Regions from separate parts of the Streptosporangium sp. NPDC004631 genome, predicted to be linked through region 1. Evidence: riboswitches for the same ligand, from Rfam matches in the RefSeq annotation. Region 1 holds a riboswitch; the other holds the start of a gene.

The links. A riboswitch is a leader RNA that binds a small molecule or an ion and turns the genes downstream of it on or off. The one in region 1 is predicted to bind glycine.
Region 2: linked by a shared signal. The riboswitch ahead of gcvP (aminomethyl-transferring glycine dehydrogenase) and the one ahead of gcvT (glycine cleavage system aminomethyltransferase GcvT) in region 1 are both predicted to bind glycine.

What each region holds. Positions count from the first base shown of each region.
Region 1 covers NZ_JBSGCR010000003.1:114,601-120,894, forward strand. The annotation lists gene ACWEF2_RS03860 (hypothetical protein) at 1-188, opposite strand, end outside; gene ACWEF2_RS03865 (FadR/GntR family transcriptional regulator) at 227-946, opposite strand; glycine riboswitch at 1,200-1,298, shown strand; glycine riboswitch at 1,299-1,393, shown strand; gene gcvT (glycine cleavage system aminomethyltransferase GcvT) at 1,427-2,515, shown strand; gene gcvH (glycine cleavage system protein GcvH) at 2,512-2,901, shown strand; gene ACWEF2_RS03880 (L-serine ammonia-lyase) at 2,980-4,356, shown strand; gene ACWEF2_RS03885 (hypothetical protein) at 4,583-6,294, shown strand, end outside.
Region 2 covers NZ_JBSGCR010000021.1:45,233-51,526, forward strand. The annotation lists gene ACWEF2_RS21005 (hypothetical protein) at 1-137, opposite strand, end outside; gene gcvP (aminomethyl-transferring glycine dehydrogenase) at 239-3,094, opposite strand; glycine riboswitch at 3,251-3,342, opposite strand; gene ACWEF2_RS21015 (MerR family transcriptional regulator) at 3,358-3,978, opposite strand; gene ACWEF2_RS21020 (bifunctional nuclease family protein) at 4,123-4,593, opposite strand; gene ftsR (transcriptional regulator FtsR) at 4,673-5,353, opposite strand; gene ACWEF2_RS21030 (FHA domain-containing protein) at 5,350-5,862, opposite strand; gene ACWEF2_RS21035 (sugar phosphate nucleotidyltransferase) at 6,160-6,294, opposite strand, start outside.

The DNA.
Region 1 (6,294 bases):
CCCGACACCCCGCCGAGCATGGTCAGCACCACGCCGAACACCACGTGGTGGATGTGCATCTCGCCGATGTTGACGTTGCGGAACCAGCCGAGCTTGGCGCGGATGAGCCGGACGTTGATCCGAGTGAACACGAAGGCGCCGATCAGCGCGACGAAGAAACAGAACAGCGGCAGCCGCCCTGTGTCCAATATTCTTTGCCGGAACAAATCCCCCACGGCCCATCAGGCTATGCGAGAAACCCTCTCAATAGGGTCGCGGTGCCCTCAAGATGCCCGGCCACCGCACGGCTCGCGGCGCCGGAGTCTCCGGCCAGGATCGCCGTCACGATCTCCTCGTGCTGGACGGCGGCGTGCCGGATGTTGTGCTGGAGCAGCGGGATGGCGTTGAGCAGGTCCGCGACCCTGAGCCAGGCGTCGGCGCAGGCCGCGGTGAGCAGCGGGGAGCCGGTCAGCTCGGCGATGGCCAGGTGGAAGGCGGTGTCGAGACGGCGGTAGTCTCCCGGCCCCGCGGAGTTGACCTCCCTCAGCCGCCGCCGCAGCTCGTCGCGGCGCGGCCGGTCGAGCTCCGTGCCGGCCAGCGTCTGGGCCGCGCCGAGCTCCACGGCCATCTGGAAGGTGAGCGCGTCGGCCAGGTCGTCGGTGCCCATGTCCACCACGGCCCTGCGCAGGTCGCCCTGGTCAGGGCGCGGCGGGGTGTAGGTGACGAAGGCTCCGCCGTACCTGCCCCGCCGTACGTCGAGGTAGCCGGCCTGTTGCAGCGCCCGGATGGCCTCGCGCAGGGTGACCCGGCTGATGCCGAGGTGCGCGGCGAGCTCCCGCTCCGGCGGCAGCTTCTCGGTCACCACCTCCAGCTTGATCGCCTGGAGCAGGCGCTCCACCGTCTCCTCGAAGGCGTTGCCCGCCCGGACGGGCCGTAACACGGCGGCCAGGGGCGCCCACTCGTCCACGCCGCCCCCACCCCCTTGACCGACGTTCGCCGCACACTCCAATGGTCTAACCGTAGCCCAATGACGGTTCGGCGAGGAGGGCCGCGGGGACGCCTGCTCCGGCTCCGCGCGGGGCGGCCCCCGGCCGTCCGGCGCCGGATGACCGGATGGATCCCCCATACGCCAGGGACAGATGACAATCAGGGAGGAACCGTGACAGTACTGGGATTTCGCTCGGCCGGTGCGGACGGTTAGGCTGGCCACGACACCGATTGAATCCCGCGCGGGAGAGTGTCCTGACATCCAGGCCAGGACCCCTGAAGGAGCAAGCCCTCCCCGCGAACCTCTCAAGGCAAAGGACCGTGCGGGTAGGTGCCCTCTGGAAAGCAGGCCGTACGGCCTCGCCGAAGGTGAAAGTCCGGCAAAAAACGGGCGAAGCTCTCAGGCATCCACGACAGAGGGGGAGGATGCTCTCATCTGACCCCTGCCTGAGGTGCGAACATGTCCCGACCCACGCCGCTACGCGGCGTCCACGAGGCCCTCGGCGCGACGCTGACCGATTTCGCGGGCTGGCTGATGCCGCTCCGCTACGGCAGTGAGGCCGCCGAGCACAACGCGGTCCGCCAGGCGGCGGGCCTGTTCGACCTGTCCCACATGGGCGAGATCTTCGTGACCGGCCCGCAGGCCGCCGAGGCCCTGGACTACGCGCTCGTCGGCTACATCTCCGCCCTCGAACCGGGCCGCGCCCGCTACACGATGATCGCCGATCGCCGGGGCCGCGTGCTGGACGACCTGATCGTCTACCGCCTGACCGGCGAGGAGTTCATGGTCGTCGCCAACGCCTCCAACTATCCCCGGGTGGCCGCCGAGCTCACCGAGCGCGCCCAGGGCTTCGAGGCCGTGGTGGACGACCGCTCCGAGCGGTACGGGCTGATCGCGGTCCAGGGGCCCCGCTCCCTGGAGATCCTGAGCGAGCTCACCGACGCCGACCTGAACGGCCTCAAGTACTACGCCGGCCTGCCCGCCACCGTGGCCGGGCGCGAGGCGCTCATCGCCCGCACCGGATACACCGGCGAGGACGGCTTCGAGCTGTTCGTCGCGGCCGGCGACACCGAGCCGCTCTGGGCCGCGCTCACCAAGGCGGGCGAGCCGTACGGCATGCTCCCCGCCGGACTCTCCGCACGTGACACCCTCCGCCTGGAGGCGGGCATGCCGCTGTACGGAAACGAGCTGTCGGCGGAGCTCACTCCGTTCGACGCGGGGCTCGGCCGTGTGGTGAGGTTTGACAAGCCGGGCGACTTCGTCGGCCGGGCCGCCCTGGAGCCGCTCAAGGACGTCCCGCCGGCCCGTCGTCTGGTCGGACTGATCGCGACCGGCCGCCGGGTGCCCCGCCACGGGTACCAGGTGGTGTCCGGCGACGGCACCGTCGTCGGGGAGGTCACCAGCGGGGCGCCTTCCCAGTCACTGGGCAGGCCCATCGCCATGGCCTACGTGGACACCGGTCTGTCCACCGGCCTGGCCGTGGACATCCGGGGTAGCCGCGAACCGGTCGAGGTCGTTGAACTGCCTTTCTACAGGAGGAAAAAGTGAGCAACATTCCCGAGGACCTGCACTACACCAAGGAACACGAGTGGATCTCGGGCATCGACGACGGCCTGACCCTGACCGTGGGCATCACCGCCTACGCCGCCGAGGCGCTGGGTGACGTGGTCTACGTGCAGGTGCCCGAGGTGGGCTCGGCGGTCACCACCGGCGACGCCGTCGGCGAGGTCGAGTCGACCAAGTCGGTGAGCGACATCTTCGCCCCGGTGACCGGTGAGATCGTCGAGGTCAACCAGGCGGTCGTGGACGACCCGTCGTTGGTCAACAGCGACTCGTACGGCGAGGGCTGGCTGTTCCGCGTCCGGATCGAGGGCGACACGGAGGACCTGCTGTCCTCCGAGGAGTACGCCGCACTCACTTCGGGCGAATCCTAAAATTTCTCCTTTTGTGCCGTGATCATGCGCGCCGACCGGCGCGCATGATCACGGCGATGTGAAGGCAAGGACAGAGCAATGGCGATCAGCGTCTTCGACCTCTTCAAGATCGGGATCGGCCCGTCCAGCTCGCACACCGGTGGACCGATGGCCGCCGCCCACAGGTTCGCCCGCGGCCTCGACGAGACCGGGCTGCTGGACAAGACCGCCAGGGTCGAGGTGATCCTGTACGGTTCCCTCGGCCTGACGGGCAAGGGTCACGGCAGCGACAAGGCCGTCCTGTTCGGTCTCTCCGGCGAGAAACCCGAGCTCATCGACGTCGACACCGTGGAAGAGCGGCTGGCCGCCATACGCGCCTCCGGGACGATCTCCCTGTACGGCTCCCACGAGATCCCCTTCGTGGTCGGCGAGCACCTCGTCTTCGAACGCAAGATCTCGCTGCCGCACCACCCCAACGGCATGCGCTTCAGCGCCTTCTCCGAGGCGGGCGACCTCATCAGGGAGAAGGTCTACTACTCGGTGGGCGGCGGCTTCGTCGTGGACGAGAACGCCACCGGCGCCGACCGGATCAAACCGGACGACACCGCCCTGCCGCACCCCTTCACCACCGCCGCCGAGCTGCTCGCCCACTGTGCCGAGACCGGCCTGTCGATCTCCGGGCTGATGCTGGAGAACGAGAGGGCCTTCGGCCGCTCGGAGCAGGAGATCCGCGACCAGTTGCTCCACCTGTGGCGCGTCATGACCGACTGCGTCCGGCGCGGTGTCTCCAAGGAGGGCGTGCTGCCCGGCGGGCTGAAGGTCAGGCGCCGGGCCAACCAGCTCCACCGGAGACTGCAGGGCGAGTCCCCGGAGAAGGACCCGCTCCACGCGATGGACTGGGTCTCCCTGTTCGCCCTCGCGGTGAACGAGGAGAACGCGGCCGGCGGCCGGATCGTCACCGCCCCCACCAACGGCGCCGCCGGCATCGTCCCGGCCGTGCTCACCTACTACGACCGCTTCGTCCCCCAGTCCAGCGACGACGGCGTGGTGCGCTTCCTGCTCACCGCCGGGGCGATCGGCGTGCTGTTCAAGGAGAACGCCTCCATCTCCGGCGCCGAGGTCGGCTGCCAGGGCGAGGTCGGATCGGCCTGCTCGATGGCCGCCGCCGGGCTCACCGAGGTGCTGGGCGGCACCCCGGAGCAGGTGGAGAACGCCGCCGAGATCGGCATCGAGCACAACCTGGGCCTGACCTGCGACCCGATCGGCGGCCTGGTGCAGATCCCGTGCATCGAGCGCAACGCGGTGGCCTCGATCAAGGCCATCGCCGCGGCCCGGATCGCGCTGCGCGGCGACGGCCGCCACTTCGTCTCCCTGGACAAGGCGATCAAGACGATGCGCGACACCGGCCGCGACATGCTGGACAAGTACAAGGAGACGAGCCGCGGTGGCCTGGCCGTGAACGTCATCGAGTGCTGACCGCTCCGCTCCCGCGCGTCGCGCGACGGCCCACGTGGCCGGGGTGACACGGGAGCGGGACGTTCGGGAGCCCTTTCCCGGTGAGAGCGGGGTTCGGGCCGACAGGGGAACGACTCACCCATTTATCTGACAAATGAGTCAATGGGCGCAAACTTCGCCTTCCTCCACATAGGCCGGTGCCCCGCCCTATGCTGGGTGCCCCCATCGCGGAGACTCGGAGGTTCTGGTGTCAACGGAGGTTCTGTCACCGGAGGAAACACGTCCGGAGAGCCGCTTCCTCCGCTCCCACTGGCTCTTCATGATCGCCCTGCTGGCCGGCGCCGGGCTCAGGGCCGTGGCCGTGCTGGGCTACCGGCCGGCCCTGTGGTTCTGGGCCGACTCCTTCGTCTACCTCAACGCCGGGCTGGACCCCCGCCCGCTGGAGTCCCGCCCGTCGGGCTACCCGCTGTTCCTGTGGATGCTGAAACCGCTCTCCAGCGTCCAGGCCGTGGTGGTGGTCCAGCACCTGCTCGGGCTGACCGCCGCCTGCTGCGTCTACCTCCTGCTGCGCCGCCTCGGCGGGCTGCCGGGCTGGGGGGCGACACTCGCCACGCTCCCGGTGCTGCTGGAGGTCCACCAGGTCCAGCTCGAACACCTCGTCATGGCCGACCTGCTGCTGGAGTTCCTCGTGATGGCGGCGGTCACGCTGGTGATGTGGCGGCGCCGCCCACCGGTGTGGATCGCGCTGCTCACCGGACTCCTGCTCGCCGCGGCGACCGTCACCCGGACGATCGGGCTGCCGCTGATCGCCGTGGTACTGGTCTGCATGGTGATCCGGCGCGCCGGGTGGCGGGCGTTCACCACCGCCGCGCTGACCTGCGTGATCGGGCTGGGCGGCTACGCGGCCTGGTTCGCGTCCACCTACGGCGACTACGGGCTGACCCGCGGCAACGCCTTCCTGTGGGCGCGCACGCTCACCTTCGCCGACTGCGAGCGGATCAGGCCCTCAGGCCCCGAGGCCGCGCTCTGCCCCACCGACCCGGTGGGCGAGCGCAAGGCCCCTCCGGCCTACATCTGGGACGCCGCCTCACCGCTGAACAAGGTCAAGGGCACCTGGGCCGAGCGCGACAGGCTCGCCGGCGACTTCGCGATCCAGGCCATCAGGGCCCAGCCGCTCGACTTCCTGCGCGCGGGCCTGGCGGACGTGGGCCACATCTTCGACTGGGACCGCCGGGTCTACCCCACCCCGGGCCCGCAGAGCGCCTACGTCTTCCCCGACGTCACCAGGCCCCTCCCCGCCGGGATCGCCTCCCAGGGCAGGACCGCCGGAGAGCTGACCACGGCCTACCAGGGCGCCCCCGGCGACACCCGCCTCATCGAGCCCTACGCCGGATGGCTGCGCGCCTACCAGCGGTACGGCTCCCTGCGCGGCCCGTTCCTCGCGGTGATCCTGCTGGTCGGCCTGGTCGGTGTCCTGCTCCACTGGCGGCGGCTGGGCGGCGCCGTACTGCTGCCCTGGGCGGTGGGGACCGTGCTGCTGGCCCTGCCGCCCTTCATCGCGGCCTTCGACCACCGCTACGTGGTGCCCGCCGTCCCGTTCCTCTGCCTGGCCGCCGGGCTGGCCTTCGGGACGCGGCGGGAGCCGCCGTCAGCGCCGCCGGACATGGAGACGGACGGAGGCCCCGAGATCCTCATCCCCGACAGTTTTGCGGACCTTCGTGACGACGTCCTTGTTCAGCCGGGTGACGAGTTTTCCGACGTCGGCCGTGGGCTCACAGCTCACCGCGATCCGCAGCCGATCACCCCGTACCGTCCTGACATGGATGCGACTCAGTCCTTCGACTTCTTTAAGCGCGACGCCAAGCATCGCGGTGCCGGACCCGCTCCGGCTTCCCCACCGCCCCCAGCCCAGAGCGCGCACCAGCCACCTGATCGCCAGGAGAGCCAGTACTACCTGTA
Region 2 (6,294 bases), on a different contig from region 1:
CCCACCGCCGCCTGGGCCCGGTCCGGCCCCTGGGGGTCGGCGGCCAGTTCCGCGAAGATCACCGCGGCGCCGTCCAGATCACCGCCCTCGGCCAGCTTCCGCGCGGTGTCCAAGGGACGCGTGTCCACCTCTGGCATGCGGGGTCCTTCCGGGGGTCTTCCTGAGTGAGGAAACGCCCCGAGCCTAACGACTCGGGGCGCGGTCCGTCTCCGGCATACGAGGGGATCTCGTGGCCGGATCAGTCCTCGTACGCCTCCAGCGGCGGGCAGGAGCAGACGAGGTTGCGGTCGCCGTACGCCTGGTCGATGCGGCGGACCGGCGACCAGTACTTGCCCTCGCGCACCGACGGCAGCGGATAGGCGGCCTCGGTGCGGGTGTAGGCGTGCTCCCAGCCGTCGGCGACCAGGCAGTCGGCGGTGTGCGGGGCGTTGCGCAGCGGGTTGTCCGTCTTGTCGTACGCCCCGGAGGCGACCTTGTCGATCTCTCCGCGGATGGCGATCATCGCCTGGCAGAACCGGTCGAGCTCGGCCAGGTCCTCGCTCTCGGTCGGCTCGATCATGAGCGTGCCGGCCACCGGGAAGGACATGGTCGGCGCGTGGAAGCCGTAGTCGACGAGGCGCTTGGCCACGTCGTCCACGGTCACGCCGGTCTCCTTGGTGATCTGGCGCAGGTCGACGATGCACTCGTGGGCGACCAGGCCGCCTCGTCCGGTGTACAGGACGGGGTAGTGCGGGGCGAGCCTGGCGGCCAGGTAGTTGGCCGACAGGATGGCCTGCTCGGTGGCCGCCTTGAGGCCGTCGGCGCCCATCATCCTGATGTAGGCCCACGAGATGGGCAGGATGCCCGCCGAGCCGTACGGCGCGGCCGAGACCGGGCCGACCGCCGAGTCGCCGCGGAGCGGGTGGCCCGGCAGGTAGTCGGCGAGGTGGGCGCGGACCGCGACCGGGCCGACGCCGGGGCCGCCGCCGCCGTGCGGGATGCAGAAGGTCTTGTGCAGGTTCAGGTGGGACACGTCGGCCCCGAACTCACCCGGCTTGGCCAGGCCGACCAGGGCGTTGAGGTTGGCGCCGTCCACGTAGACCTGGCCGCCGGCCTCGTGCACCCGCTCGCAGATCTGGGTGATGGTCTCCTCGTAGACGCCGTGCGTCGACGGGTAGGTGACCATGATCGCGGCGAGCCGGTCGCGGTGCTTGTCGATCTTGGCGTTGAGGTCGTCGAGGTCCACGTTGCCGTTGTCGTCGCAGGCCACCACCGCGACGCGCATGCCCGCCATGACCGCGCTGGCGGCGTTGGTGCCGTGCGCCGAGGACGGGATCAGGCAGAGGTCGCGGCCGGACTCGCCGCGCGCCCGGTGGTAGGCGCGGATCGCCAGGAGGCCGGCGAACTCGCCCTGGGAACCGGCGTTGGGCTGGATGGACACGGCGTCGTAACCGGTGACCTCGGCCAGCCAGCTCTCCAGCTCCCTGATCAGCTCCAGATAGCCGACGGCCTGGTCCTCGGGGGCGTAGGGGTGCAGCCCCGCGAACTCCGGCCAGGTGATCGGCTCCATCTCGGTGGTCGCGTTGAGCTTCATGGTGCAGGAGCCCAGCGGGATCATGGACCGGTCGAGCGCGATGTCCTTGTCCTGGAGCCTGCGCAGGTAGCGCAGCATGGCGGTCTCGGACCGGTGGCTGTGGAACACCGGGTGGGTGAGATAGTCGCCGGTCCGGACCAGGTCGCCGGGGAGCGCGTCGTGCGCGGCGGCGTCCAGGTCGGTCAGCACGGTGCCTCCGACGTCGAAGGCGGCCAGGACCTGTTCCAGGTGGATGAACTCGGTCCGCTCGTCACAGGTGACGCCCACGTGGTCGGCGTCCACCAGGCGCAGGTTGACCCCGTTGTCGCGGGCCGTGGCGACGATCCGGGCCGCGCGGCCGGGCACTCGGGCGAGCACGGTGTCGAAGAACTCGTCGTGCACGACCTCGACACCGCCCTGGCGCAGGCCCCCGGCGAGCACGACGGCGTGCCGGTGGACCCGCCGGGCGATCCGGCGCAGGCCCTCGGGGCCGTGGTAGACGGCGTACATGCCCGCGATCACCGCGAGCAGCACCTGCGCGGTGCAGATGTTGCTGGTCGCCTTCTCCCTGCGGATGTGCTGCTCGCGGGTCTGCAGCGCGAGCCGGTAGGCGGGGCGCCCGTCGGCGTCCTGGGAGACGCCCACCAGGCGGCCGGGCATCTGCCGCTGGAGGCCGTCGCGGACCGCCATGTAGGCGGCGTGCGGACCGCCGAAGCCCATCGGGACGCCGAAGCGCTGTGAGGAGCCGATCGCGATGTCGGCGCCCAGCTCGCCGGGGGCGGCCAGCAGGGTGAGGGCCAGCAGGTCGGCGGCGGCGACCACCTGGGCTCCGCGGGCGTGGGCGGCGTCGGCCACGGCGCGGAAGTCCCTGATCCGGCCGCCCGCGCCCGGATACTGCACGAGCACGCCGAAGCACTCGGGGAGCCCGGCGCCGAAGTCGCTCTCCACCAGCTCGATGCCGAGCGGCTCGGACCTGGTGCGCAGCACCGCCTTGGTCTGCGGCAGCGTGTCGGCGTCCACCACGAACACGTTCGAGGCCGAACGGCCGGCCCGGCGGGCCAGGGTCATCGCCTCGGCGGCCGCGGTGGCCTCGTCCAGCAGGGAGGCGCCGGCGACGTCGAGGGCGGTCAGGTCGGAGACGACCGTCTGGAAGTTGATCAGGGCTTCCAGGCGGCCCTGGGAGATCTCCGGCTGGTAGGGCGTGTACGCGGTGTACCAGCCCGGGTTCTCCAGGAGGTTGCGGCGGATGACGGCCGGGGTGATCGTGTCGTGGTAGCCAAGGCCGATCATCGAGGTGAGCAGGGTGTTACGCCCCGCCAGGGCACGCAGCTCGGCGATGGCCTCGGTCTCACAGGCCGCCGGGGGCAGCTTCAGCCGCTCCTCGGCCCGGATCACCTCCGGCACGGTCGCCGCGACGAGGTCGGCGGTGGAGGCGAATCCCACCGCCTCCAGCATGCGGGTCCGGTCGGCGTCCGCGGGCCCGATGTGCCGGGTGGCGAACGGCGGGGAGATGAGTTCTCCGAGCGGTGAAAGGTCGGTCATGAAAAGCCTCCCGAGGCGGTGGAGACCGGCGCTGGGCGCGGGCGTATGCCGGATCTCCCCCTCTGTCACCTCGACCTGAGAGCTTCGCCTCCCGGAAGGGGGGCTTTCACCGTCGGTGAGACGCGCCTGGCGGGCGCACCTGCTTTCCAGAGTCGCCTCGTCCATGCGGTACCGGGTGCCTGAGAGATTCCGGGGAGGTTGCTCCTTCGGCGCCCCGATCAAGTCGGGGTCTCTCCCGCACAGGGTCAGCAGCGGGACTAACTTTACCCCGTGCGGCGAGCTCGCCGACGACGGGCCAGCTCATCCGCGTGGTGCTCGCCTAAAGGGCCCTGGCCTGACTCCGCCCGCTCGCCGGGAAGGTCCGCGAGGGAGCCCTCCACCTCCTGCCAGACCCGGCCGAGCGCGATGCCGAACACTCCCTGACCGCCCTGGAGCAGGTCGATGACCTCGTCGGGCGACGTGCACTCGTAGACGCTCACCCCGTCGCTCATCAGGGTGATCTGGGCGAGGTCGTTGACGCCGCGGTCACGCAGGTGCTGCACGGCGATGCGGATCTGCTGCAGGGACACGCCGGTGTCGAGCAGCCGCTTGACGACCTTGAGCACCAGGATGTCGCGGAAGCCGTACAGCCGCTGGGAACCCGAGCCGTGCGCGGCCCGCACCGTGGGCTCGACCAGGCCGGTGCGCGCCCAGTAGTCCAGTTGCCGATAGGTGATGTCGGCCGCGGCGCAGGCGGTGGGGCCGCGGTATCCGATGTCGGCGGGCGGTTTCACCGGCTGCCCGTCGAACAGCAGACCCTCTTCACCCGCGCGCTGGCGTGCCGACTGGCGCCGTTCCGGGTCATCCTGGTCGGCGTTTCTACCCTCGCCGCTGCTGACCGCCACGCGGACCTCCGGCTTTCTCTCATCCCACGGCCTGATCTGGGGGTTTGTGCACGACCGCGGGTTTCACTTGCACCGTAGGACTGGGGCCAAGATCAGTCAACGACCCTACCCGGCGCGTCGTGAAGCGTAAATGCACCGAAATACCTACCCCGCGCGGCCGAAGTCCTCGGGCGTGATCGTGTCAAGGAACTCCCTGAACTTCTCCACCTCGTCCTCCTGGTCGTCGGGAAGGATCACCCCCGCCTCCCTGACCACGTCCTCGCTGGCGAAGATGCGGGCGCCTGTGCGGAGTGCCAGGGCTATGGAGTCGGACGGACGGGCGCTCACCTCGACCCCGTTGGAGAACACGAGGTCGGCGAAGAAGATCCCGTCCCGGAGCGCGACGATGTTCACCGTGCTCAGCCGTACACCGAGCGCGTCGAGCACGTCACGGAACAGGTCATGGGTGAGCGGCCGGGGCGGCGGCTCGTCTGCCTGGGCCATGGCGATCGCCGTCGCCTCCGCCATGCCGATCCAGATCGGCAGGTAGCGCTCCCCATGTGCTTCCTTCAGCAGGACAATAGGCTGGTTAGAGGGCATTTCAACCCGAACGCCCACGACCTCCATCTGCAACACGGGCTGCTCCGTCTTCGCTGGATTACGACCGGTTCGTTCAACGTAACACTCGTAGGGGTACGAGTGGCTGGTCAGGTTCTCACCGGCCCAGAACCCCACGCACGCCGGAACGCAGCAGGGAGGCGTGTAATTCCAGCAGGAGGCCGGAAATCTCCCTGGCCGTCTCATCGGCCCGATCGATGGCGCCGGGTCCCCTGCGGCGCAGCAGCGGCGCGACCGCCTGTTCCACGAGCCCGGCCTCGCGCTCGGCCGCGGCCTTGACCGCCCGCAGATGACGCGCGCGCAGCCCGAAGGCGGCCAGGGCCCCGACACTGCGGGCCACGGCCAGGGCCTCGGCGTCGTAGTAGCGGGCCACGGCCGCCAGCAGGCCGAAGTCCTCAAGCTCGGCGAGGGTCTCCTCGTCGAGCTCGGCGGCGGCCAGCAGCTCCTCGCGGGTGAGGCGGACCTCGGTGGTCACGTCGCCGGGTACGGCACGCGGGCGGGCGACCGGGCGCTCGTCACGGTCGGCGGCCTCAAGCCGGTCCTTGATCACGCGGAGTGGCAGGTAGCGGTCACGCTGCTCACCGAGGATGTAGCGGAGCCGCTCGACGTCGGCGTAGCTGAACTTCCGGTAGCCGGAGGGACTGCGCTCCGGCTCGATCAACCCCTCGCCCTCCAGGAAGCGGATCTTGGAGATGCTCACGTCGGGGAACTCACCCTGCAGGAGGGCCAACACTTCCCCGATGCTCATGTGCGAACGAGCCGCCTGGGAGCTCATCATCCTCCAGCGGCGCCACGGGTGAGGAAGACCAGCCGGAACTTGCCGATCTGCACCTCGTCGCCGCCGTACAGGGGAACCTCCTCGATCCGCTCGCGGTTGACGTAGGTGCCGTTCAGGCTGCCGACGTCACGGACGGTGAACACGCCGCCACCGCGCCGGTAGAACTCCACGTGCCGGCGCGAGACGGTGATGTCGTCGAGGAAGATGTCACTCTCGGGGTGACGACCCACCGTGGTGAGGTCGCTGTCGAGCAGGAAGCGGCTGCCCGCGTTGGGACCGCGCATGGCGACCAGCAGGGCGGTGCCCGGCGGCAACTGCTCGACCGCCTGCCTCTCGGCGAGAAGCGTCTCCCCGGTCTCCGCCTCGTAGGCCTCGATCCCGGAGAGGGAGATCGTGGAAGTGCTGTCTCCGGGGGTCTCGGTCCTGGTCAGCGGCGACCCGCACCGTGAACAGAAACGGGCATCCTCAGGATTGGCATGACCGCACTGCGTGCAGTAGACGCTGGGCATCGATCGGCTCGGCCTCCTACCGCGAAGACGCGGCAACGGTACTCAGTGATGCGCGCCTCGCTATCATCGCTTCTCACGTATTTGCTCAGACTGCGAATGCCGCAACATACACCGATGAGACGCAAAGATCAAGGTAGACGCTCGACCGCAGGTTCGGTCGGTGACAAAGTTACCGCCGGTCGGCGTCCCGGGTCCATGCCGCCGCGCTGGGTTTTCGCACTCGGCCCGGTGGAGAAGGGCCGGATCCGCCCGCCGGGACGCCCGCGGGCCCCGGATCCACCCCGCCGGGACGGCCCGTCAGGTGGCCGCGGCCTCCTCCACGATCCGGGCCCAGTGCTCCAGCAGGCTCTGCGCGGAGTCCGCGTCGCCCCCCTCGGCCCACAGGTGGGTGACCGCCTCGGCCGGGTCGGGCAGCACCAGCGCCCAGCTCCC